DNA from 3 places in the Blautia sp. OF09-25XD genome. Region 1 is predicted to be linked to each of the others. Evidence: riboswitches for the same ligand, from Rfam matches in the RefSeq annotation. Region 1 holds a riboswitch; each other region holds the start of a gene.
The links. A riboswitch is a leader RNA that binds a small molecule or an ion and turns the genes downstream of it on or off. The one in region 1 is predicted to bind cyclic di-GMP.

Region 1 (8,148 bases):
TAGACAGGAAATCCGTTTTCGCCTTATTTGCATTTTCAGCTGTCTGTAAAGCCTCTGTTGCAACGTTCTTTGCCTTTTTCAGTTTTTGATTGACTACTTCCATTTCCTTCATTGTTTGTAAATGAAGTTCATTATTTCTTTTTTCATATTCTGCTTTTTGATCTGCAAGACTAAGTCTGGAAATACTGTAGAATAATCCGGCAAAAAGTAAAAGTATAAAACCTGCCATGAGTATTGTTGTAAACAACACCGTTTTCTGGTAATCCATCAGCACATTGTCCACAACTCCCTTGGCCACAATGCACACCAAAATGGTGTTGTTGCTTTCTATCGGGCAATACCCCAGATAATAGGGGTTCTGTTTTCCCAAAAGTGCAACTCCGGATTCTCTGTTATCAAACTTCTTTTTGAACAAATCAGCCTCTTCTTCTGTAATAGCCTGTTCCCCTTTTAAATGTTTTAACAAAGAATAATTACGCAGGTATTTATCTCCACTCTGGTTCGTATACGTAATATTTCCGTCATGATCCAGCATGAACAAATATGCTTTTCCATGATAACCTTTCAATTTTAACATGGAATCCAGTTTCGAATGATCATACACAGTTCCAATTGCCGTATAAGTTTCTCCATTGATCGTGTATTCCTGACATGGAATCGCAACCAGATAACCGTCTTTTTTCTTCTGATCATAATCAAGACGCACCAGTTTTCCAATATTGTATCCGTTCTTTAAGTCCAGCAGAAGTTTACTTGGCATATCAATCCGCATTTTTGTTCCACCTGCTGATATTGCCTGACCATTTTCCTGAAGGAATATAAGAGTACTTTCCGATTCTTTTTCCCATGCTTCAAAGAAATTTTTGTTCGTATCCGTTTCAAGAGACAGTTCCCTCTCATGAAGTAAGAATTCCTCAACCAACTGCAGCTGGCTGTAGTATCCACTCACCTGAAGATCATAGGTCTGCTGTATCTGTTCAACAACAGCTCCCATACTGCTTTTTCCATTTTCGCTGATATACTTATTAGACTTACTTATAAGATACTTGATACAAACTAAGCTTAAAAGAATCATAAGTAGTATAAGCAACAGCCTTGTTATTTTTTTTCTTTTGTTTACCTTTTGTTCTATCTCCACTTTTACTGTTCAACCTCTATATAGTCTTCCGGTGCTGACGGCTGCTGTCCATTTGACATTGCTTCGGTCCATGCACTTGATAATGTTGTATCTTTAAGCTGCTCAATCTCACATTTCAGATTTATTTTTTTCAAAACAGACATTGTGGTGTCTGTAAGAAGAATCGAGTATTCCTTTTCTTTGTCTATTTTCTTATCATTAACTGTTAAGTCCTTTAACGAAAATCCACTTTCCTCTTGATTGACGATCATTTTCATACCGGATGCAATTGGTAATTCGTATTTATTGGTTACGTAAAAATTCTCATCAGCATCAGCAAGATAATTTTCCACGAGTTCATAAACCTGTTTACCATTGATTTTTGCAACATATAATGGTGTATCTGAACTCTTCGCTGTCATCATGCCAACCCGGCTGCTGGTGCATTCTCCTTTGTACATAGAAGAAGTGAAATAATAATATGGTGCCAGAGCCAGCTGTGCATCATTTTCTTCTCTGATCGTAGTTAAAATGGAAGATGCTGCATCACGGCCATTTCTATCGTTCAGTGAAATGGAATATTCATTTTCAAAATTCACCGTTGCTTTTTCTTCTGGATCTTTACGATTCATTACACTGCGAAAAGTATCATAAGCCTGTATTTCATCCATTTCCCCTGACAGTAATCCGTGAACAGCCTCAAGACTTGCATCAAATGATTTTTGGGCGGAATATCGGATATAAACAGCATTATTATTAATTTCCTCTTCCAGTCCAGGCACATCCTGCATCATGGTTGGAACATCTGTATTCAATGAAATAACACCGCTTCCATCCGCAATCAGCTTTTGCCCCTCTTCTGAAATCATACAATCCAGCACATCCAGCGCAGTATCCAGTTTCTCCCGGTCTTTTTCCAGGTTTTTGTTAAATGCAATGTTTAAGGACGGAGTCATGTACACATAGGATTCATCCGATGTCTGTGAAAAGTAAGGAATACGGATCAGCTCCGCATCCATCTGTTTCTGCAGCTGCTGCATAACCGTCGGATGTCCATGAAACATTGCTGATTTTCCTTCGACAAACATCTGGGTTCCTGTATTGATATCAATATTGATATCTTCTTTACCAAAATGCGAGTCCTTAAGAAACTGACTGGTTTCTGAAAAAATACGTTTCCATAATACATCATCAAACTTTACTTCATCCGCTGCAGTCTCTGCACCGTTTCGCCATTCAATACCATCCAGCTTGTAAACTCACCGATTGCTGCAGCCTGGATGATTTCATTATTAGACCAGTCTTCACCAAGATCCATGGAATACGGTTTTATGCCATTATCATAAAACTGCTGACATGCCTGTACATATTCCTCATAATTTTCTGGAATCTTTACGCCATACTGATCAAACAGTGTTTTGTTGGCAATGATCGTCTGCGGAATACCACAGATTGGCAGCCACTGGATTTCATCCTCCGCATTCTTATAATATTGCACCGCATAAGAATAATACTTGGAAACAACATCATAAGAAGCAAAATCCATAAGATAAGGCTGTAAGTCCTGTGCATCTGTTCCAGAAAATCGACGTACTGTTATAATATCCGGTAATTCATCATGTTCTTTAAAATAACTGTATAAATCGGTATCATTGTTACCTATAATAAATTCAATATCCTGATCTGGAAACTGTTCATGGATATAGGGTGCAATATTTTTCATCAAACGATTTTCCCACAGATAAACGGTAAGATGATCATCATTTATAGATACTTCTTTCTTTGACTGTCCACATCCAGACAAGACAGCAGATGCTACAAGTACACCTGACACCACTGCTATCAGACAACGTTTTGCCTTTTTCATACTTTTATTTTCCTCATTCTTTCCTGATAAAATCATTATTGTTACGTCTATGAAATAACACCGTAAAAAAGCACCGTCAGACAGACAGTGCACCTCATTTTATGCAACTGGCTGCCATTTTAAAGGCCCTGTAGCTTTGCGTCCCAGACTTTCATCTGGTTTGCCAATTTCCTTATTATAGCTTTAATCTTATGTAAAAAACTGATTTTATTATACTTTAGTGTTCTACTATACACAAGAAAAAAATTAACATTTTAACGTTCAAAAACAAAAAAAGAACAGCCGATACATATACTCGAACTGTTCTCTTACTTCCGAAGTCCACGCAGCATTGACATTACTGTTTCCTGCTCATTTGTACTCAGATCATTCCATATCCCTAGAACTTCTTTCTGTTTTTCTGTCAGATTCTCTGAATTATCTTCTCGAAAAAACTGCGATAATGTCACGCCCAAAGCTACACATATTTTTTCAAGTGTGATCAGCGACGGCAGGTTTTCCTGCTCTGGTTCATATGGTACTTACAATTCCACGTTGTATGTGATAAACTATTATTGTCCATTTAGACTACCTTTACAATCCTTTTTACAGCAAGTATACTTATTATATCGAAAAAATAATATGAAAATATCTGCAGAAATTATTAAGATATTGCCAAAACATAGAAAACAAATCACGGAGATAACAGAAACCACACTTCCCATCAGACAGATCGTCCTGCAGACCGGCTTCAGCCAGCAGTCCTATTTCGGAAAATGTTTCCGTGAAAAAATGAACTGCTCCCCACGGGAATACCGCAAGAACAGAACCGAATGCCGCTTTGTATAAAATGGCATCCGGTTCTGTTCTTTTTATTTCGCTGCGGCACTTGCCCAAAACGCTCTATTTCTTCCCGCAACCCATTTATTTTCTTTCACACAGTAGCTTCCTCTTAAACGAATATCTTCTGAAGAACTTCCGACCTCTACTGCATATCGTCCTTTTTCCACTTTCCAGTGCATATCAATGTCCAGAAAAGCCATTTGATCCGTTTTCACCTCAAAGCATACCGTTTTCTTTTCGCCCTTTCGCAGGTGAATGCGCTTAAAACCTGCCAGTTCTTTTACTGGTCTTGTCAGGCTGGCATATTCATCTCGTAAATAAAGCTGGACAACCTCATCTCCTTCACAGCTTCCCGTGTTCTCAACAGCGCAGGAGATCTGAACCGTATCTGCTGCCTTTTCATTTCCCATCGAGATATGTAAATCCGAATATGTAAATGTTGTATACGACAGTCCGTATCCAAAATAATATCTCGGTCTGTGCGGCATATTCACATAATTGGCAAAACCGATACTGCCGCTCTGATCCCAGGAGGAACCATATGGATGATTGTAATAAACCGGAAGCTGTCCCACTCCATAAGCAACGGTAACCGGAAGTTTTCCTCCCGGATTATATATTCCGGTTAAAATATCAACTACTGCTTCTGCTCCTGTTTCTGATGGACTCCATGCTTCCAGAATAGCATCTAAATATTCCTCTGCAGCATCACTGGAAATCGGTCTTCCATCAAAGTGAACGCCAACCAATGGTTTTCCAAGCTGCGCAGCCTTGCGAATAAATGCATCCTGACATTTTGGAAGGTTAATATCAGTACTGTCAATTCCTTCTCCCATTGATGCCATGGAACACGTTCCGTGCTTACCGCCAAGCGTCAGTATCACAATGTCTGCCTGCTTTGCTGCCTGCAGCGCTTCTTCAAAATGACTTTCGTCGTTTCCTGCAATCGGATAGCCATATGCATATAAAATCTCACTTTCCGGAAAGCGGATTTGGAATTCTTCATACAGATTTCTGCATTGCGGTTTCTGTCTTTTCAGGATCTGATCAAACTGCTCTGTCTCATCAGACTGAATATTGGTTCCCGGAACCGTAATAATCTCATCTGCATCTGCCTGTACAACTCCGCTTACACCTGCAATAGAATTGGCAATCGCATAGGTAGACTCCATCATACACATATGTGTGTATCCACCAAACATTTTTCTGGCATACCCGGCATGCGGTCCGATCACCGCGATTTTTTTCCCTTTTGCCGCAATCGGCAATACGCCGTCATTTTTCAGCAATACCATGGATTCTCTGGCCGACCGCAGGGAAGTGTTCCTGTCTGCTTCCTGCATTACAAGAGCATGAAGCTCTTTTCCTTCCAGCGCATAGGGATTTTCAAATAAGCCCATTCTGAATTTTCCCTCCAGAACCCGCAAAACCGCTGTATCCAAAATATGGATATCCAGTTTTCCACTTGAAAACATCTCTTTTAATTTCTCATTATAGCCAGTACAGGACGGCATCTCGATATCCATTCCCGCATGAAGACACATCGCACCGGCTTCTTCAAATGTTTCTCCAATATGATGTACACTATGCGCATTTCCCACTGCACCGTAATCGCTGATGCACATGCCGTCAAATCCCATTTTTTCCCGAAGCAGTTTCGTAAGCATGTTATGAGAAGCAGATACATCTTCTCCATTCACAGCGCAATAACAAGGCATAATACCTTTCAGATCTGACTCTGTGATTGCTGCCTGGAAAGGTTTTGCAAACACTTCTTCTAAAAGTCGCGTCGGCGTTTCGCTGTGTGTTCCATGAATTCCACCCTGCGAATTATGAAAAGCCACAAAATGTTTTGCCACACTTTCTGCTTTTCTTGAAGCAACTGTATTCTTTTGTATTCCTTTCGTATACGCTGCCCCCATCGCACTTACAAGGGAAGCATCTTCTCCATAACTTTCTCCAAAACGGCCCATACGCGGATCTCTTGCCACATCCAGAACCGGTGCCAGTATATGGGTAATACCACAGGCCGTTTCCTGTCTGCTCACAATTTCTGCAATCTGTTCTTCCAGCTTGGGATCAAAGCTTGCTCCCCTGCCAATCCCAGACGGAAAACTGGTGGAGTCCTGAATGAAGGCCCCGCACAATCCTTCCATATGAAAGATTGCCGGTATTCGATGGGCACTGTTTTCCATCACAATCTTCTGCACTTTTCTCTGCCATGCAGCCACTTCATCAAGTGTCTCCATCCTGCGCATTTCCAGCGTGCTTACTTCTCCCATTCCGTATTTTGTCTCCTGCTGAATTTTTTCAAAGTTATAGGCATCCTGATCAAAAGGAAAAACACAGTTAATCTGTGCCATCTTTTCATCAAGGCTCATTTCTTTGAGCAGAAGAGAGGCTCTTTCTTTGGCACCCAGTGTATGATCCCTATATGATTTCATTTAAATACGCTCCCCTTTCTCAAATAACTTCAGAACATGTAACAATCTTGCAACACTCCTTTCCAGATCTTTTCTGGTAATCCGTCTCTCCTGATAGGCCTGCAAAATCTGCCGGATCACCGGCGGGCCACCCGGCATCACAATATCATTTCCCGCTGCCACAGCATCGCCGCCATCTGCGACAATATCCATATCGCCCCAGTCAGTAACGACAACACCATCAAAGTTCCATTCTTCCCGTAAAATATGCGTACACAAATCTCGATTTCCAGCTGCAAGAACCCCATTAATTTTATTAAACGATGTCATAATAAAGGATACTCCGGCATCTCGAACCAACATTTCAAAAGGTTTCAGATAAAGTTCCCGCAATGCACGTTCCGTAAGGATGGAATCTACCGCATCGTACCGCTTCTTCGCACTTCCTCTTCGATACGTTTCCTGTTCATTCACGGCAAAATGTTTGGGGCAGACGCGGACAGGATGATTTTCCTGAACGCCCTTTGTAATCTGGACCGCACAGATTCCGGTCAGATAAGGATCCTCCGAAAAATATTCAAAATTTCGCCCGCAAAGCGGATTCCGGTGCAGATTGACTGCTGGTGCCAGCCATACGTCAACCGCTTTCTTTTCGCACTCTGCGCCAACCGCATTTCCAAACGCTTCCCACAGTTCTTTATTGAATGCGCAGGAAATCAGCATAGCCGTTGGCCAGGCCCCCGTTCCCACACCTGCCGGTCCATCTTTATAAAAAATGGAATGAATACCTTTTTCTGGCATAGCCGGGGAGACATATCCTTTTGCTCCGACTGGATGATCGTTTTTGGTCAGTGGATTTCCCTGACCATCCAATATAGTTTCCGGCTGTTCCTGTTTGCTGAACGCTGCAAATGGAATTCCAGGTCCATACCCCACACACAATGCAGCCAGCTGTTCGATACTGAAATTTTTTACTTGTTCCATTTCATCCCGTAAAAGATCATATCTTTCCTGCTCTTTTAAACCATCGGTCTCTTCTTTTTTCTTTTCATGCATTCGGACCTTTTTTCGTCCTTCTCTTGCAGATAGTACCTGCAAATGCTCTACATTGCAGTTTTGCACGCAAAGACGATTCACACATTTTTTAATTACGTAATCTTCTCTTATCTGGATTTCTCCTGCAAAAATTGTCTCACGGGATGAATTTCCGATAAAAAACTGATATTTTCCCTTTTCCAGGATATATGATGCAGATGTCTCAACATATCCTGCCAGATCCTGCATGGATATTCGGATCGAAATATTCTGTTTCTCCCCCGGAGCAAGAAGTCTCGTTTTTGCAAAGCCTTTTAATTCTTTTTCCGGTTTTTCCGACTCTGTACCAGAGCAGGACAAATAAAGCTGTATCGTTTCTTTTCCTGCATAATTTCCGGAATTTGTTACCTCCGTAATAAATTCCACCTCTTCTTTTTCCTGTTTCATCTCTTTCGGAAGAATCGTAAACGATGTGTAAGACATTCCATATCCAAAGGGGTACAATACCTGTTTCCGAAAAGTATCAAAATAGCGATACCCCAGATAAATGTCTTCCTGATACACCGTTACCGGGCTTTTCGTATATCCTGTACTTCCATTTGCCTTTGCATCCAGTCCATAATTTTCGTAAGTTAAAATTTCATCTTCCTGTTCTTTATTCCAGGTGAAATTTTCTGCTGTCGGGTAGTCTTTGAAAGACTCTGCCATGGAAAAACTTAATTTGCCAGATGGATTCACAGCCCCCGTCAGAATATCAGCTAATGCTCCGCAGCCTTCTTCGCCCGGAATTCCCAGAAACACCACGGCCTTAATTGCGGAATAGGCGTTCACCCACTGCATATCGATCATTCCATTAATATTCAGTACAACGATCACATGTGGAA
Region 2 (8,148 bases), on a different contig from region 1:
AATTAAACCTCGTTTTTGATTGACACTTTCTTCAAAACATGTTAGCGTAAAATACGCATTTATCTTTACATTCTTAAGAAAAACCATACGATAAAATACATGTTCTGGAGAAAATGATGAATAGAATAAACTGGACTGAACTGAAACCGCAGATTCAGCAGGTCGGGCGATTAAGTCTGCCTGCGATTCTTACACAGATTACTACGATTGCGATGCAATACATTGATTCCGCGATGGTCGGCGCGCTTGGGGCGAATGCTTCGGCGGCGATCGGACTGGTTTCGTCGACGACGTGGCTCCTCAGCGGTACGATTTATGCGGTTTCAGCCGGTTTTTCTGTTCAGGTAGCGCATCAGATCGGGGGAAATCATGACAAGAAGGCAAGGGATGTTGTGCGGCATGGCATCGCGTCCGCGCTTGTTGTGTCGGCTGTTTTGTGCCTGATCGGGCTTCTGATCAGTCATCCGCTGCCGGGGTGGCTCGGCGGTGCGCAGGAGATCCGGCGGAATGCCACGCTCTATTTTATGATGTTTGCCATCATGCTTCCGTTTTCCCAGCTCAACTCGCTGATGTCGTCCTTCCTGCAGTGCAGCGGTGATATGGTGACGCCCAGTATTTTAAATGCCGTCATGTGCGTGCTCGATATCATTTTCAATGCTCTTTTGATTCCGGTTTTCGGTGTCATGGGTGCCGGTATGGGAACGATGCTGGCCTGCGCCGTCATCAGCCTCACGGGTGCCTGGTTCTGTTGTGTCCGCAATCCGCGGCTGCGTCTCCGCCGGAAGGAAAAAACGGTTTTTGATACGAAAATTCTGAAAACTGCATTCAAAATCGGTGTGCCGGTTGCCGTACAGGAAATCGCGATGAACAGCGCCATGGTTGCTGCCACCATGCTGATTGCCCCGCTCGGCTCCATTGCGATTGCGGCCAATTCGTTCGCCGTCACCGCCGAAGGCCTCTGCTACATGCCAGGCTACGGCATCGGTTCCGCCGCGACAACGCTCGTCGGCAGAAGCTACGGCGCCGGAAATTACAAGCTGGCGAAACGCTACGGAAATATCTGCATTGCCATGGGCGCAGTCCTGATGGCCATCACTGGAGGTCTGATGATGATCTTCTGTCCGTTCGTCTTTAGCATTCTGACTCCTGACCCGCAGGTGCGCTCGTTTGCCGCCGAGGTACTCCGCATCGAACTGCTCGCCGAGCCGTTTTTCGGCGCTTCCATCGTTGCCGCCGGAGCCCTCCGCGGAACAGGCGATACGTTTGTGCCAAGCCTTCTGAACCTTGGCAGCATCTGGGTCATCCGCCTCGGTCTCGCGGTGCTTCTCATCACCCCGCTCGGCCTGCGCGGCATGTGGATCGCCATGGCTATCGAGCTCTGCATCCGCGGATTGCTGCTGCTCTACCGCCAGCATACATCGAAATATTATAAACTGCCCGCAGCCTGACTTGGCGGCAGCGTATAGAAAAAGCGCTTATTTGAGATTTCATTCCCGCCTCAAATAAGCGCTTTCTATTTTACCTTATCCCTTGTTTCAATTCACAGTCGGTATTTTCACGGAGTCTGACATGTCGAAAATAGTTCGACTGTGACTTGCCTCATGTCTGTGGAGGATACCGATTTCTCTCCGCCCGCCACTGCCGTTATGTTTCTTTTAACAATTCATCCCACCACTTTAGAAGCGGGGGACTTCTTGTCTACTGGTATTAAAACTGAATCACTTCCGGCTCATCCGTAAAGGAGCTGATCATTGCCGTTGCGTTCTGGAAATTTTAAACGTCTCAACCTCCACAACCCGCTCTTTCCCTCTCGTTCCCCAGATCATCAGATGGACCTTATATTCCACCGAATCCCGTGCATAAAAGAATGGCTCCTCGCGCAGCAATGATGCGCGTTTTCCTTCGGCTTCCAGTATCTTTTTCCGTTTCATTGCCTGCTCCTGGATTTTTCGGATCTGGGTTCCTTCTTCGCCGGTGAAGCGTCGTTTCGGATAATTCTGTGCTTCGCGGGCCAGTTTTTTTTCCAGTAAATCCACGACTTTCGCGTGGCGGCTCGTATGCAGCAGTTTTGCGATCTGTTTTGCGAGGAGTTTTCCCTGCCATTTTTCATAAAGTGCAAGATACCACAGCAGCACTTTATCGCCTGCCTCCGATGCCAGTTTTTTCATCTCCGTAATTGCCTCTTCCGTCGCTTCCCACCACGGGCATGACGGTACGAGATACTGATCCGGCACGGCCGGGTAGCAGCAGAAATTGAGCGGCGGGAAATTGGCCAGCGATGCCAGACGCATTTCTTCCTCGGTGCAGAACGCCTCGCCGAGGTATTCCAGCTTGTCCCGCAGGATCGCAATACGGAACTCAATCTGCCGCAGATACTCGTATCCGTCCACCCAGAAATGACCCGTTTTTCCGTAATCAAACAGATGCACTTCCAGTGAAAGGCGGCTGAAAAACAGCGTGCACACCGTCTCTCCCTGCCGCACGATCAGAACGTACTGCTCCCCGTCTTTTTCCAGTGCAGCATCTATTTCTCCCTCGTATTCCTTCTGATACGTTCCCGTCAGCTCCGCGTCATGAAAAACGAGAAAGCTCTCTGCCGCATCGTTCATCAGATAGACAAGCCAGATCTCCTTTTCTCCTCCACCGTACCGCTCACCCGGAAGCAGCAGCTCGAACTGCCCCTGCGAAAGAAGCACATCCAGCCTTTCCAGTTCCTCGGTCCATGTGATATTTTCTGCAATTTCCATTCCGTGATTCTCCCCTGTTTTCTTTTACTTCCTATGATACACCATAAAAAGGCTCCACTGCAATCCAAAGCAGTAGAGCCCCTTCTCCAAATTTTTCTGTTATTAATCCGTCCCGTTATCCGGCGCATGCCGTCCGCACTTTCTCGTCCAGCGTCGTCTGAATCTCTTTTAAATTCACCGGTTTCGGAATATACCCGCGTCATGCCCGCATCCGCGCACCGCTTGCGGTCCGTTGCAAAGGTATTTGCTGTCATCGCAAAAATCGGAACATCATTGTCCTCACGCACACTGTTTCGAATTTTTTTCGTCGCCTCGATGCCATCCATCACCGGCATCTGCATATCCATGAAGATCGCAAAATAGCTTCCCGGATCCGACGCTTCAAACTGATCCACGGCCTTGGAACCATTCTCCGCCCAGTCCACGACAAGGCCGAAGCTTCCAAGCAGCTCCGTCGCAACCTCTGCATTCAGTGCATTATCCTCCGCAAGCAGAACAGCAGCACACCTGCAATCAGTGCCACCAGATACAGCTGGTGGTCAAACAGATACGCCATGATGGTCGGTGTCTCCACGTTCATGCTCGTAAATGCGGTGATCGCCGGATGGCGGGAAAATGCAAACTCCTCCTCTCGTATTTTCTTTTCGCAGGCAATAAAAAAGCACCATAGATTCTCCTACCGTGCATTTGAGTCATTTCTCCCTATTTATTTTATAAGAAATGTTCCATATTTACGCAGCTGGCTGCCATTTTACAGGCCTTGTAGCTTTGCGTCACAGCCTTTCGACTGCTTTGCCGAGATTCTTTTTTTATTTTAATTCATTGCTGTAAGACTCTCTTCTCCTTTCCCATCGGAATATGATATAATGACCTCTGGATTTTGGCAGATTACTGTTTTTAACATTGGAGGTGTACGATGAAATACAGACTCATGACAGAAAACGATTTAGAATATGTTGTCGAAAAAAATAATGAATACTACAACAATGTCGAAGGCTGCTGCTGGACCTATGAAAAGCCTATAAGAGAATTTATCAGGTACTCACAATGGAAAATTCCTGAAGTAAACTGCGGAATCGCAAGTATGTGTTTCGTCTTGAAAAAGCAGCAAAAATATAGTATAATATTTTTGTTTCTGACCTGGCTGAAACATTTATAATTCTTGTTTCTGTAGCTCAGCAGGATAGAGCGTCCCCCTCCTAAGAGAAAGCCGAGGCATTCCCCAAAGGGAAAAAATGAAAAACAACTTTCAGTTCGAATCTATTCTGAAAAATGCCAATGGTGACAACAAAGCATTCCCCAAATTGGGGAGCGTTCTAATGTTACCAAATCGAAAAAATCTGTAGATTGACAACTCGAAATAGAGTTGATAATCTTATATATGGCCGAAGGGAAAAATCCCAGAAACCCAGTAAAATCAAGGTTTGCGGCATGTGTCGTCATAGCTCAGCTGGATAGAGCACTCGCCTCCTAAGCGAGGGGTCGGAGGTTCAAATCCTCTTGGCGACGGGCTTCAAAGCGTTCGAAAATGTTAGCTGGATTAGCTGACAACGAACGCTTTTGTTATTTTCTAATCACGTTCTTCAATTCTATTAGCTACAGCTAATGGTCAAACAGCAATGTCTGTTTGGAACTTTACTATCTATAAAAGTTCCAGGCAGGCATTTTTTATTTCCTGAATCCTGGAGGAAAGGAGTCAAGATGACTGAACCAAACAAGTGAAAAGTCTGTTATTGAGAGGGTATGGGGAGATCCCCATCAAGATAAAACCCATAGGTTGACGGGAGGCAAAATGGCAATACTGTTAAACATGGGTGGATCTTGCTCTTATTTGTATCCCTCTATATAACGAAACGCTCAGAGGCTGTTTTACAGTGAGGGAAAAGAAAAAATATCAAAAAATTGATAATTAATGGTGAACTTGTGATAGAATGGAAAAAAGAGAAAAGCATAAAGGATGTAGTTGTGGAGAATATTTGTTATGATTAGAAAGTTGCTGAACGGAGATATCGATAGAGTCGCTGACATATGGTTAAAGACAAATCTGAAAGCACATTATTTTATTTCCAATCAATACTGGAAAAGTAATTATGAATTAGTAAAAGAAATGCTGTCACAATCCGAAGTCTATGTGTTTGAAGCAGATAAAATGATACAAGGATTTGTAGGACTAAATGATGAATATATCGAAGGTATTTTTGTCTCCGATGAAATGCAGTCATGTGGCATAGGTAAGCTTTTATTAGATTATATTAAGGATAAAAAAGTTAGCTTACGATTAAATGTATACCAGAAGAATGCCAGAGCAATTTCTTTTTACCAAAGAGAAGGATTCATTATTCAATGTGAAGATTTGGATGAAGATACTGGTGAAAAAGAGTACACTATGCTATGGAAACGAAAATAGAAATCGGAATTTGGAGAATTAGACGTTATGAGGAGCGTAAAAATATGAATGCTGACTTCAGAATAGACGGAAAAGTAATAGAAACAAAAAGGCTCATTCTTAGATCATTCAAACAAACAGATTTGGAGGATTTCTATGAGTATGCATCTGTCGAAGGTGTTGGGGAGATGGCAGGATGGAAACATCATGAAAATATTGCTGAATCTCAAAGTATTATGAATTCCTTTATCAGTGAGGATAAAGTATTTGCAATCTGCTTAAAGAAAAACAATAAAGTAATCGGTACTGTTGGCATAGAAAAATATGGGTTAGAAGATGCTTTGACAGAATTCAAGGATTATTACGGCAGAGAATTAGGATATGTTTTGAGTAAAGATTATTGGGGAAAAGGACTTATGCCCGAAGCCGTAAATGCAGTTAAAGATTATTTATTTGGCGAATTGGATTATGATTTTCTGATTTGTGGTTACTATGATTTCAATGAACAATCAAAACGAGTTCAGACAAAATGTGGCTTCAAACCATATCGTTCATTGGTCATGACAACGCAAATGGAGACAAAAGAACAAGGTACATTGATGTTGTTGCTGAATTCCAAGAAGAATATTAAATTAGTTTTTTCACATCCGGAAACCTTAATCTCCGAAAATTGGTAAAATCCAGTTTGTTGAACTGAATCCGAAAAGCATTAGGGCGCAGAGGAGATAGAATCCTTTGCGTAAAAGACTAACGAACATATTTAATGAAACATCGGAACCATCTTCTTTTTGTTGTCTACCTATAATAACGATTGGAGTAATCGATTATAGACACTGCAATCAAAAAAATCTGAAAATATATTTATCAACATTACATAAAAGTGTGTAGATGCACGGAAATGGGGAGTGTAACGATGGAGATTAAAAGAGACGCTTACCTACAGCAGCTGATCGAGCGAAAAGATAATGGAATGATAAAGGTGATTACCGGCATTCGTAGATGTGGCAAATCCTTTTTGCTGTTTACCATCTTTAAGAGATACTTACTGGAGAACGGCGTTGATGTTGATCATATTATTGAAATTGCATTGGATGGTATTGAGAACGAGGAATTAAGAGATCCCAAGGTATGCTTCAAGTACATCAAGGATGCCATGAAAGACGACGGGAAGTATTATCTCCTTTTGGATGAAGTGCAGTTCATGCCACGATTTGAGAAAGTGCTGAACAGCCTGCTCCGCATGAGCAATATTGATGTGTATGTCACCGGAAGTAATTCCAAGTTCCTATCCAGCGACATTGTGACCGAATTCCGTGGCAGAGGTGATGAGATTAGAATCTACCCTCTCTCCTTTGCAGAGTTTTATTCTGTCTATGACGGCGATTATGATGATGCATGGGATGACTACATGATCTACGGAGGATTGCCGCAGATCGTAAGTTTCCAGAGCGAACGACAGAAAGCGGACTATCTGAAGAACATCTTTGCAAATGTCTATCTGAAGGATGTTATTGAAAAAAATAAGATTCAGAACGTGGATGAGATTGGGATTCTGGTTGATGTGCTTGCATCTGCAATCGGCGCACCGACCAACCCTTCAAAGATTGCCAATACCTTTGCCAGTGAGCGCCAGATGACTTATGCTAATAAAACCATCTCCAAGCATATCGACTATTTGACAGATGCCTTTTTGATTTCCAAGGCAAGCCGATACGATATTAAGGGCAGAAAGTATATCGGTGCAAATCTGAAATACTACTTTACGGATCTGGGACTAAGAAATGCACGTTTGAATTTCAGACAGCAGGAGCCTACTCATATCATGGAGAACATTGTTTATAACGAGCTGTTGATCCGTGGCTACAATGTTGATGTGGGTGTCGTGGATATCTTCGATAAGGATAAAGAGGGCAAACGTGTTCGCAAGCAGTTGGAGGTTGACTTTGTGGTGAATCAAGGAAACCAAAGATACTATATCCAAGTTGCATATGACAGGACTTCGGAAGAAAAACAGACGCAGGAGTTCAATTCTCTGCGTAATATCCCGGACTCTTTCAAGAAGATCGTCATTGTAAATGGCAGCAAAAAGCCTTGGAGAAATGATGAAGGTTTTGTCATCATGGGAATGAAGTATTTCTTGCTGAATGCGAATAGTCTGGAATTTTAAGTCGATTTGAGTTGTTGCTGTGGTGTTGTTCTATTTCCAAAAAGAGTGAAATGATATAAATAAGGCCAGCCGATGTGGTAGCATTTATGTGGGAGTACATGAAAGTACCGGAGGATTCAAGAGAAAAAGTTAAGAATCTGCTTAAAGATGCAAATGAAAATGGAGTAAAAATAAGTCATCAGGCACCAACACTGTATGATGTTGTTCCGAAAGAAGAAATTGCTGAATTTGAAGAGCTTATGCGCAAAACCATAGCTGACATTGTATCAGAAGCCAGTAGCGTTGCCTGTTGGGTGTATGTGCAGAAATATGTGAAGCACAAAACCCTAAACGAAATGCTGCAAGAATTGCCAGACGTAAGTCAATTCATCCTGGCTATGATGAGATAAGTGAAGAATTACTTCATTCTGCAAGAGCTATCCTTGAAGCAGATAATGAAATGCAGAGAATAAAAGACAAAATTGGTATGTTACACGAAATTTAGGGAGAAAACTGAGCAAGTAGGAAGGTGGAATATATATGAAACAAGATACTTTAGAGGGCAAAGCAAAAACAAAAAATGGGGTAAAACGGCTGTGCTTTTCCATAATCTGCATTCTTCTGGAAGTGATTTTTATTATTACTATCGTAACACGCTTGAATGAATATGCAGAAATCATAAATTTATTTACAAGGATTTTGAGTGGGATCTTGGTTTTGGGATTGTACGCATCAAATAAGACATCCTCTATGAAAATGCCTTGGGTCATCTTAATTCTAATTTTCCCAATTATGGGTGTAGGCCTGTATTTGTTGATTGGTTTGAATGGTGGCACACATAAAATGCGTGAGCGATATGCAGAAATTGA
Region 3 (8,148 bases), on a different contig from region 1:
ATAAATATCTTTGCGACAGCTTCTGCTGTACTTTTACTATAATTATACTCTACAGCCAACTTGTGTCAATTTACTAACAGACGGTCAAAGGAAAGATTCTGACACACCCCTTTCAATGTGTGCGCACTGCGGAAAGCATCTTCATAATTTTTATTTTCCAATGCCTGTTTTAACTGTAGATAACTCTGGTCTTCAAGGAACTTTAATGTAAATCTCTGAATCAGTGCTTCGCTGTGAAGGCGTCCCAAAACAGCCTCATAATTTCCTCCGATAGCTTTATAGCACTCCTGCATTGTCATCTTTTAGCCCTCCTGTCAATTGTATTCCACTAATTCATGAACCTCTGCTAATCATTATGAACATACCTTAAAATCGTTTTTATAACTTCCTCAATCACAATCGGCTTTGACAAATGTGCGTTCATTCCTGCATCCAGTGATGCCTGAACATCTTCTGCAAATGAATTGGCTGTCATTGCTATAATAGGAATGTTTTTTCCATCCGGTCTGTCATTCATCGCCCTGATTGCTTTTGCCGCTTCATAACCATTCATTTCAGGCATCATGATATCCATCAGGATTACATCAAATGTGCCTTCCGGATGATTTCTGAAAATCTCAACAGCATTCTTTCCATCCACAGCTCTTTCTACATTCATCCCGAACTCTTCCAACTGCACGGCAGCAATCTCTGCATTCAGTTCATTATCCTCTGCAATAAGAACATTCACACCTGTAAGATTTACCTTTTCAGAAAAACCTGTGTCTGACTTATTACATTCCTTATCTGTAATTTCCAAAGGAATATCCACAGTAAATGTGGTTCCCTCATGCTTTTTACTCTGCACGGAAATGGTTCCACCCATCATATCTACATACTTCTTTACGATAGCCATCCCCAGTCCCGCTCCATGGTACTGCGTTCTCACATCGGAATCTTCCTGTGCAAATTCCTCAAAAACTTCTTTTGTAAATTCCTCACTCATGCCAATACCAGTATCCGAAATGCGGTAATGCATATTTATATATCCATCCCCGCCCTTTTCCTGACACCGGGTTTCAAATGTAATCGTCCCTCCATCCGGAGTGAACTTCACGGCATTGCTCAGAATATTAACCAGCACATCTCGCAGACGTACAGGATCCACAAGTACATTTGGGATCTTTGCTTCTTCACGCTGGATCTTAAAGCTGATATCCCTGTTCGTAAGAAAACCTTTTGTAATATCCAGTGCAGAATCTGTGATACTTTTCAAATCTGCCGGTACCGGATTGTATTTCACTTTTCCACTTTCCACGCGAGTCAGATCTAATACATCATTGATCAGCGACAGTAAATACTCTGAACTTTCATCAATCTTTTCCAGACAATTTTTCACTTCGTCTGAAGGATTTTTTTTCATTGCAATACCGGTAAATCCCATGATTGCATTCATCGGTGTTCTCATATCATGGGACATATGTGACAGAAATGCTGTTTTTGCCTTGTTTGCAGCCTGCGCATGCTCTGCCAGTTCCGCCATTTTCTCAGCCGTCTCCTGGGCTGCCTTCTGAGTTTTTTTTTCTTGCACTGAGACGCATTGCTATCACAGCCATAGTAGTCAGCAGCCATCCGAAAATAAGAAGAACCCAAACAGTAACAACAGGATGCAGACGGATCCAGTCAACAAATGTCAGATCTGCTGCTTTGTATGTGGTATACCGTGCTGCTATATCTTCGACAAGATTTTGGGGCATGGCATACATTGCTTTCGTCAGGATGCCAGCCAGTGCATGATTCTCTGTTGATGATATTACCATGCGGTAGGTGTATGTAGGCTGTTCCAGCAAAGTATATGTCAGGGTGCCTGTGGTGTCACTATTCACAAACGCCTGTGCCATGTAATAGTAGACGAAGGCAGCATCGGCTTTTCCCTTACGGACAGCCTCCATCATTTCCTGTCGGGTACTGCACATCAGTTTTTCTGCGCCTGGTGCCATTGCATCTTCAATGGAATTTGATGCTGTCTGGTCAACCGTAGTAACAACATTGATTTTTCCATCAAAGTCACGCCGTGTCACCCTTGCCAGCTGCATTGTAATGAAAGGTGCAGTAAGCCCCCATTTTTTCGTCTCAGCATAGTTATCTGTTTCCAGGCGTGCATCGATACTCATATCTGTGGTTTCCGTATTTTTCTGATAAGCAATATACTCATCTCTGGTAGCAGGTGTAAGAAACTCATAGGAAATCCCGGCATAGTCTGCAATTTTCCGGAAGTAATCCGGGATAATACCCTTCATCTCACCATTTTCATTATAAGAATATGGATAACGGGTCGGATCACACAGAACATGAAGCGGGTTGTCCTTGGAATATTGTGCAATAATACTTTTTTCTTGCTCCGTATATTCCAGATTTTTAGTTTCTATGCTTTCATAATTTTTATTGTAAAGCGTCGTTTTCCAGTCCCCCTCAACCGCATTCATCTGATCGATCGCATAATTGATCTCATTCAGCAATTCTGTATTGCCCTTTTTAACAATGACATAGAAATCGCTGCTGCCAAATTTATCCACGATTCGCTCATTGTTTGTTTTTCTCAGAGAACTGGTAACAATCGCATCAACTTTTTCGCTCTGAAGGGCTTCCTCCATCTCTGCGGTCGTATCAAAATAAGATGGAACATATGTAAATCCTTTGTTGTCTGCAAAATCCGCAAACTCTTCATTCCGGGTGTTTCCGTTCAAAAGCGCCACACGCATACCGTTGTAAGTGCTGTAATCGCCGTCCACAATCGTGCTGTTGTCACTGCGGACGGTCAGCATCCCATAATTGGTTCCGATCGGACGTGAAAAATCAAACTTTTCTTCTCTGTCCGGTGTTTTGCGGGCAGATGTTACCATGTCAATCTCGCCATCTTCAAGCATCTGCTGCATATCATCCCAGCTCTGATCGTATCCGACATATTCGTAATCTACATCCCAATAACGAGCCATCAACCGAAGGAAATCATAGCCATAACCGCTACGGTTCCCCTCTTCATCCATCATGTGATAACCATCCATGGCAAAGAAACCGACTTTGACAGTTTCATGCTGCGAACTGTCCTCGGCTGCATATGCAGTCTGGGGAGAAAATATCATACACACGCATACAAAAACCAGTAACACTGCCACATATTTCTTTGCTCTCGAAATCATATTAAATCTCCTGTCTGCCTGTCTGGCAAATATATTTCTCTATACATCTTCCTGTCAACCTCCTGATTTCATAAAATTGCACTGCCGCATCAAATCCATTTATCACTCTTCAATAACCTGCACTTCGGTGCCTCCCCGCCGGATTTTATACTTCTGATTGTCTTTTCCAGTACCTTCATCTCAACTGGTTTTGAAACATGAGCATTCATACCGGCTGCCAGAGAATGCTGGATATCCTCTGAGAATGCATTGGCGGTCATGGCAATGATCGGAATCTTCTTTGCCAGTTCATGGGAGCTTCTGCGGATTGCCTTTGTTGCCTCATAACCATTCATAACAGGCATCTGCACATCCATCAGGATCATGTCATAATCCCCCGGAGCAGACTGTTCAAATGCTTTCAAAACCTCTTCACCATTTTCACAGATGGTACATTCTGCACCTTCAGTCTTTAACAGTTCCGTCAGGATCTCAGCATTCAGCTCATTATCCTCTGCACACAGGAACCTCATTCCCTGCAGAATATTACCATCCTGCTCATCTGTTTTTTCTTGTGCCGCCAGAGCAACTGTTCTATCCTCTGCAATTCTCAGCTCTATGAAAACCTCAAAACAACTTCCCTGTCCCAGTTCACTCTCCAAATCAATGGTACCTCCCATTGCTTCAACCAGATTTCTGGTAATAGCCATTCCAAGACCGGTTCCCTGGATCTTATTCGTCACAGAACTTTCGGCACGGGTAAAAGCATCAAAGATTTTATCTTTGAAATCTGCTGACATTCCTATTCCATTATCCCTGACTAAGAAACGGTACTTTGCATGGACGGATGAATTTGTTTCACATTCTTCTACCAGAAACTGAATTTCTCCACCTTCCTGCGTGTACTTCACTGCATTAGAAAGCAGGTTGCTGAAAATCTGCATCAGGCGAAGCTGATCCCCGTTCACCCACTCATGTCGGATATTTTTCTTTGTTGTAAGAATCTGTTTCTTTTCATCTATCTGTGAATGAAATAGATTATTGATTTCCTGTATAAAATTCAGAATAGAGAAATCATCGTATTTAAAAACTGTTTTTCCTGCCTCAATTTTGCTCATATCCAGAATATCATTAATAATCCCTAACAGATGCTGGGATGAAATATCTATTTTATCTGCATACTCTATTACTTTATCTTTATTTCCTGCATCATGTCTTATTAATGACGTCATACCAATAACTGCATTCATAGGAGTACGTATATCATGTGACATATTAAACAGAAAATTAGATTTTTCAACACTGGCTGTTTTCGCCTGCTCCAATGCTTTCTGCAGTTTTTTATTTAATTCCACTACTGTGTTTTCCGATTCCTGTGTCCTGTGCAGTAACATAATCATAAAAACAAATCCAGTTAAAAGCAAAACAATCAGTAAACCGCAGCCCCATAGTCTATATAACTTTTCATTGCTATTCCATCCGTTTTCAGGCATCACTTCCAGAATCCATTGACTGTCACCTAATTCGAAAGTATATGTGACAGGATCAATCATTTCCACAACTGAGCCATACACTTCTTCGTATGTTTCATCCCACGGTGCAATACTTTTAGACAACTTATATTCATAGCTAAAATCGGTAAGTGACTTTATAGAATCAGCGAATATATCCGGTACACGAATAATTACAATTGTAAATCCCCAAAATGTCCTTTCGCCATTTTTCTGCTCCACATACACCGGATTTCTTACAGCAATCCCCGTTCCACCCTGTTTCAAAGAAAATGGTCCCTGCATGGTTATCACATCATTGTCTCTGGCATAACAAGATATCTTTCCTCGTTCTTTATCATAAATAAGATCTATCTTTCCAGCCTCATTTCCGTCTTCCGGATAAATCTCAGTCACTACGCCGTCTGGTGCGATCTGAATACTCTGGATATAATCTGCCATCATATTCTCTGCAACTTTCGAGAACATGGAAATTTTTCCGTTTTCACTAATAACAATCTGTTCAAAAGTATTTGTAATATCAATTCCCCTCACGATATCAGCCTTCATATGATCTGCATACGTTACTGCGTTTAATTCAGCTCTTGACCTTATCAAATCCCTTTGACTGCTATCCGCACGAATGTCTATATTCACCAGAACAACCAAACCGATCATCAATACAAATACCGGAATCCATAACTCTTTTTTTATCCTAAATGTATTTTTTTGTTCCTGTGCTGACTTAATTTTCTTCCACATAACCGATTTCCTTTACACCTGCGTTTTTATCTACTTCATTTTTATATTTTAGCATCCACCAATTATTGCCTGTTTTAGTTTCTTTTTAATCTCCAAAAATGAAAAAAGCATTGTCATTGCAGACAATGCATCTTTAACGTGGCAACTGGCTACCATTTTACAGGCCCTATAGCTTTGCGTCGCAGACTTTCATCTGTTTTGCCGTTTTTCTTATTATAGCTTTTAAACATATGAAAAAAAACTGGTTTTATTATACTCTAATGCTCGACTATGTACAAGAAAAACATTACCGTTTTAACGCCTAAAAACAAAAGAAGAACAGCCGATACATATACTCGAACTGTTCTCCTACTTCCGAAGTCCACGCAGCATTGACATTACTGTTTCCTGCTCATTTGTACTCAGATTGTTCCATATCCTTAAAACTTCTTTCTGTTTTTCTGTCAGATTCTCTGAATTACCTTCCTGAAAAAACTGTGATAATGTCACGCCCAAAGCTGCACATATTTTTTCAAGTGTAATCAGCGACGGCAGGTTTTCCTGCGCCATGATTCTTCCCAGTGATGACTGGGAAATTCCCGACAGCTGCGATAATCTATATTTACTGATATCACGCTTTTCACACAAAAATGTTATTTTATCCGCAATATACTTCTCTATCTGCAAGTAACTATACCTCATTTCCGCTATTACATGTTCTTATTGTACCTGTAATAATGAAAAAATATTAGTAATCAACTTTGCAAGTATTCATTCCCATTATAGGAAGTATACGGATAAAAAAATATAAAGATACTTTCGTTTCCGCAAAAGTCATTTTCGCTTATATCGTTTTTATAATAGCACAGACAGTTATGTTTGTCACATAAAAGTTTGAAACCTCAAACAAAAAAATAAGCCTGCCATCATCCGCAGATTTCTCCACAGACAACAGCAGGCTTCCTACTATCTCATCAACTCATTCACTTTTCTCTGCACTGCCCCATAATCATATCCCGCAGCCTGCAGTCTCTTCTTTCTGTCCCCGCCGTTCCCCACTTTCCGGCAATGACTTCCTTTGCTACAGTTTCCACACTCTTTTTTGTTGCTACTTTTCACCAGCTCATTCACCTTCGCCTGCACTGCCGGATAATCATACCCTGCAGCCTGCAGTCTCTTCTTTCTGTCCTCGCCGTTCCCCCACTTTCCGGCAATCACTTCCTTCGCCACAGCTTCCACACTTTTCTTTCCTGTACCAGGATTCCCGCCGGTTCCTTTCACAGCCTTCTCATACTGCGGAGCCGCATATCCGCGGATATATCCCCATCCCAGGGGGATCACCCTTCTGTCAACCTTTTCACCCCGGTTACCTTCAATAGCAGTAATCATTCCCACCGGAAACCTCCTCCACAAAACCGATATGGTCACTGTACCCGTCATTCGGCTGTGTGGCCTTGTCCCAGTTATACACAATCACATAACCCGGCTCCGGCGTGATGGTTCCGTCTTCGATCCAGATCCCCACCTCCCTGAAGATCTTCACGTATTCCTCCACGCCGCACTCCCTGCCGATCAACTCACTGCATCCTGCCCTGATCCCTGCAGCAGACACACAGGTATCACACCATTCATCCGAATGCTGCACAACATCTCCCTGGTCTCCTTTAACCCAAACTGCAGAAGCGGGTTCACACCCAGGTTCATGGTCAGCCCATTATCCGGATCCAGAGCATAATACTCTGCAATCTGCGTCTGCTTGTTGGTGGAACTCACTGCCGTGTATCTGGTAATAAAATCCGAAAAGCTGGAAGAAAACCGGTGTCTCTGCTCCACCTTCATCACAGGATCCTTCCCGTACTTTCTCAGTTCCAGCTTTCCCTCCCTGTTAATAATAAAGAAACCTCCCAGAACCTGTGCCACATAAAACAGCACATCCCGACAGGTCTCAATATCATTTTCAGTATAAACAGAAAGCGTCACCCCGCCATTCGGCATGGCATCAATCTCCGCCCTCTTATTCGCAAACTCCACTTTACACCGCTTACAGCACAAAGCAATAAAATCATAAGCAGTCCCCACAGTCTCAAACCCGTTGAAACTCTTATCAAACCGCAGCATAAAATCATAGGCTTTCAGTTCCAGGCACTTTGCCAGACGGTTCGCCTCACTGACCTCAAAAACTCCCATCGGCACATCTTCCACCGAACCATCCGCCAGCACCAGATGAAACACCAGCGTCACCTGAGCATCCTCCAGCGTATACCTGTCAATGTCACTCAGAAGCGTGATCCCCATCTCCGCCGCATACACCGTCCCCAGTTCAATTTCCGTGCTTCCACAGCACTGCCTGGAAATATACCCGGAACCCTTCACAATCTCCTTCGCCCCGACTCATACGTCATTCCGCCTCTGGTAACGATCGTACCCGTCCAGTAATATTTTCTTGTATTGCTCTTCACAGCTCTCAGAAACCCATCCGATACCGGATACATCCCGCCACCTCCATTTCCCCACGAAAAAAGCACCAGCCAACCAGGTGACCGATGCCTTCGTAAATATAATCATTCTATCTGTTATAAGTCCAATGTTTCAGGTACCATTCATGCAGTTCTTCTGTTGTTTTACAGCAGTCTGCAATCTCTTTTCCCTGTGATATCCACTGACACGTTTCCCTGCTGAATGTATCAACATCCAAAGCATGAAATTTATATGTTCCACCCCGTCTGTGCATCACTTCATCATCACACTGGAACTCAAAA

Region 2: linked by a shared signal. The riboswitch ahead of DXA93_RS20445 (response regulator) and the one ahead of DXA93_RS18660 (extracellular solute-binding protein) in region 1 are both predicted to bind cyclic di-GMP.
Region 3: linked by a shared signal. The riboswitch ahead of DXA93_RS16910 (ATP-binding protein) and the one ahead of DXA93_RS18660 (extracellular solute-binding protein) in region 1 are both predicted to bind cyclic di-GMP.

The regions. Positions count from the first base shown of each region.
Region 1 is NZ_QUMG01000020.1:43,367-51,514, reverse strand. Features, by position in the region: gene DXA93_RS14795 (ATP-binding protein) at 1-994, opposite strand, end outside; gene DXA93_RS18665 (5'-nucleotidase C-terminal domain-containing protein) at 1,141-2,073, opposite strand; gene DXA93_RS18660 (extracellular solute-binding protein) at 2,316-2,984, opposite strand; cyclic di-GMP riboswitch class I at 3,084-3,159, opposite strand; gene DXA93_RS21015 (helix-turn-helix domain-containing protein) at 3,606-3,812, shown strand; gene DXA93_RS14775 (glycoside hydrolase family 3 N-terminal domain-containing protein) at 3,836-6,250, opposite strand; gene DXA93_RS14770 (glycoside hydrolase family 3 protein) at 6,251-8,148, opposite strand, start outside.
Region 2 is NZ_QUMG01000002.1:55,227-63,374, reverse strand. Features, by position in the region: gene DXA93_RS02275 (MATE family efflux transporter) at 117-1,448, shown strand; gene DXA93_RS02270 (DUF3878 family protein) at 1,749-2,696, opposite strand; gene DXA93_RS20445 (response regulator) at 2,609-3,196, opposite strand; cyclic di-GMP riboswitch class I at 3,479-3,554, opposite strand; gene DXA93_RS02260 (hypothetical protein) at 3,664-3,906, shown strand; tRNA gene DXA93_RS02255 (tRNA-Arg) at 4,183-4,256, shown strand; gene DXA93_RS02245 (GNAT family N-acetyltransferase) at 4,729-5,154, shown strand; gene DXA93_RS02240 (GNAT family N-acetyltransferase) at 5,139-5,810, shown strand; gene DXA93_RS02235 (ATP-binding protein) at 6,047-7,300, shown strand; gene DXA93_RS02230 (hypothetical protein) at 7,399-7,689, shown strand; partial or broken gene DXA93_RS20820 (GTP pyrophosphokinase) at 7,671-7,784, shown strand; partial or broken gene cls (cardiolipin synthase) at 7,820-8,148, shown strand, end outside.
Region 3 is NZ_QUMG01000028.1:13,919-22,066, reverse strand. Features, by position in the region: gene DXA93_RS16920 (Hpt domain-containing protein) at 66-299, opposite strand; gene DXA93_RS18790 (ATP-binding protein) at 347-1,522, opposite strand; gene DXA93_RS18785 (transporter substrate-binding domain-containing protein) at 1,527-3,179, opposite strand; gene DXA93_RS16910 (ATP-binding protein) at 3,269-5,410, opposite strand; cyclic di-GMP riboswitch class I at 5,548-5,623, opposite strand; gene DXA93_RS16905 (helix-turn-helix domain-containing protein) at 5,759-6,076, opposite strand; gene DXA93_RS16900 (hypothetical protein) at 6,356-6,778, opposite strand; gene DXA93_RS18065 (CHAP domain-containing protein) at 6,762-6,965, opposite strand; partial or broken gene DXA93_RS16895 (hypothetical protein) at 7,031-7,881, opposite strand; gene DXA93_RS16890 (hypothetical protein) at 7,956-8,148, opposite strand, start outside.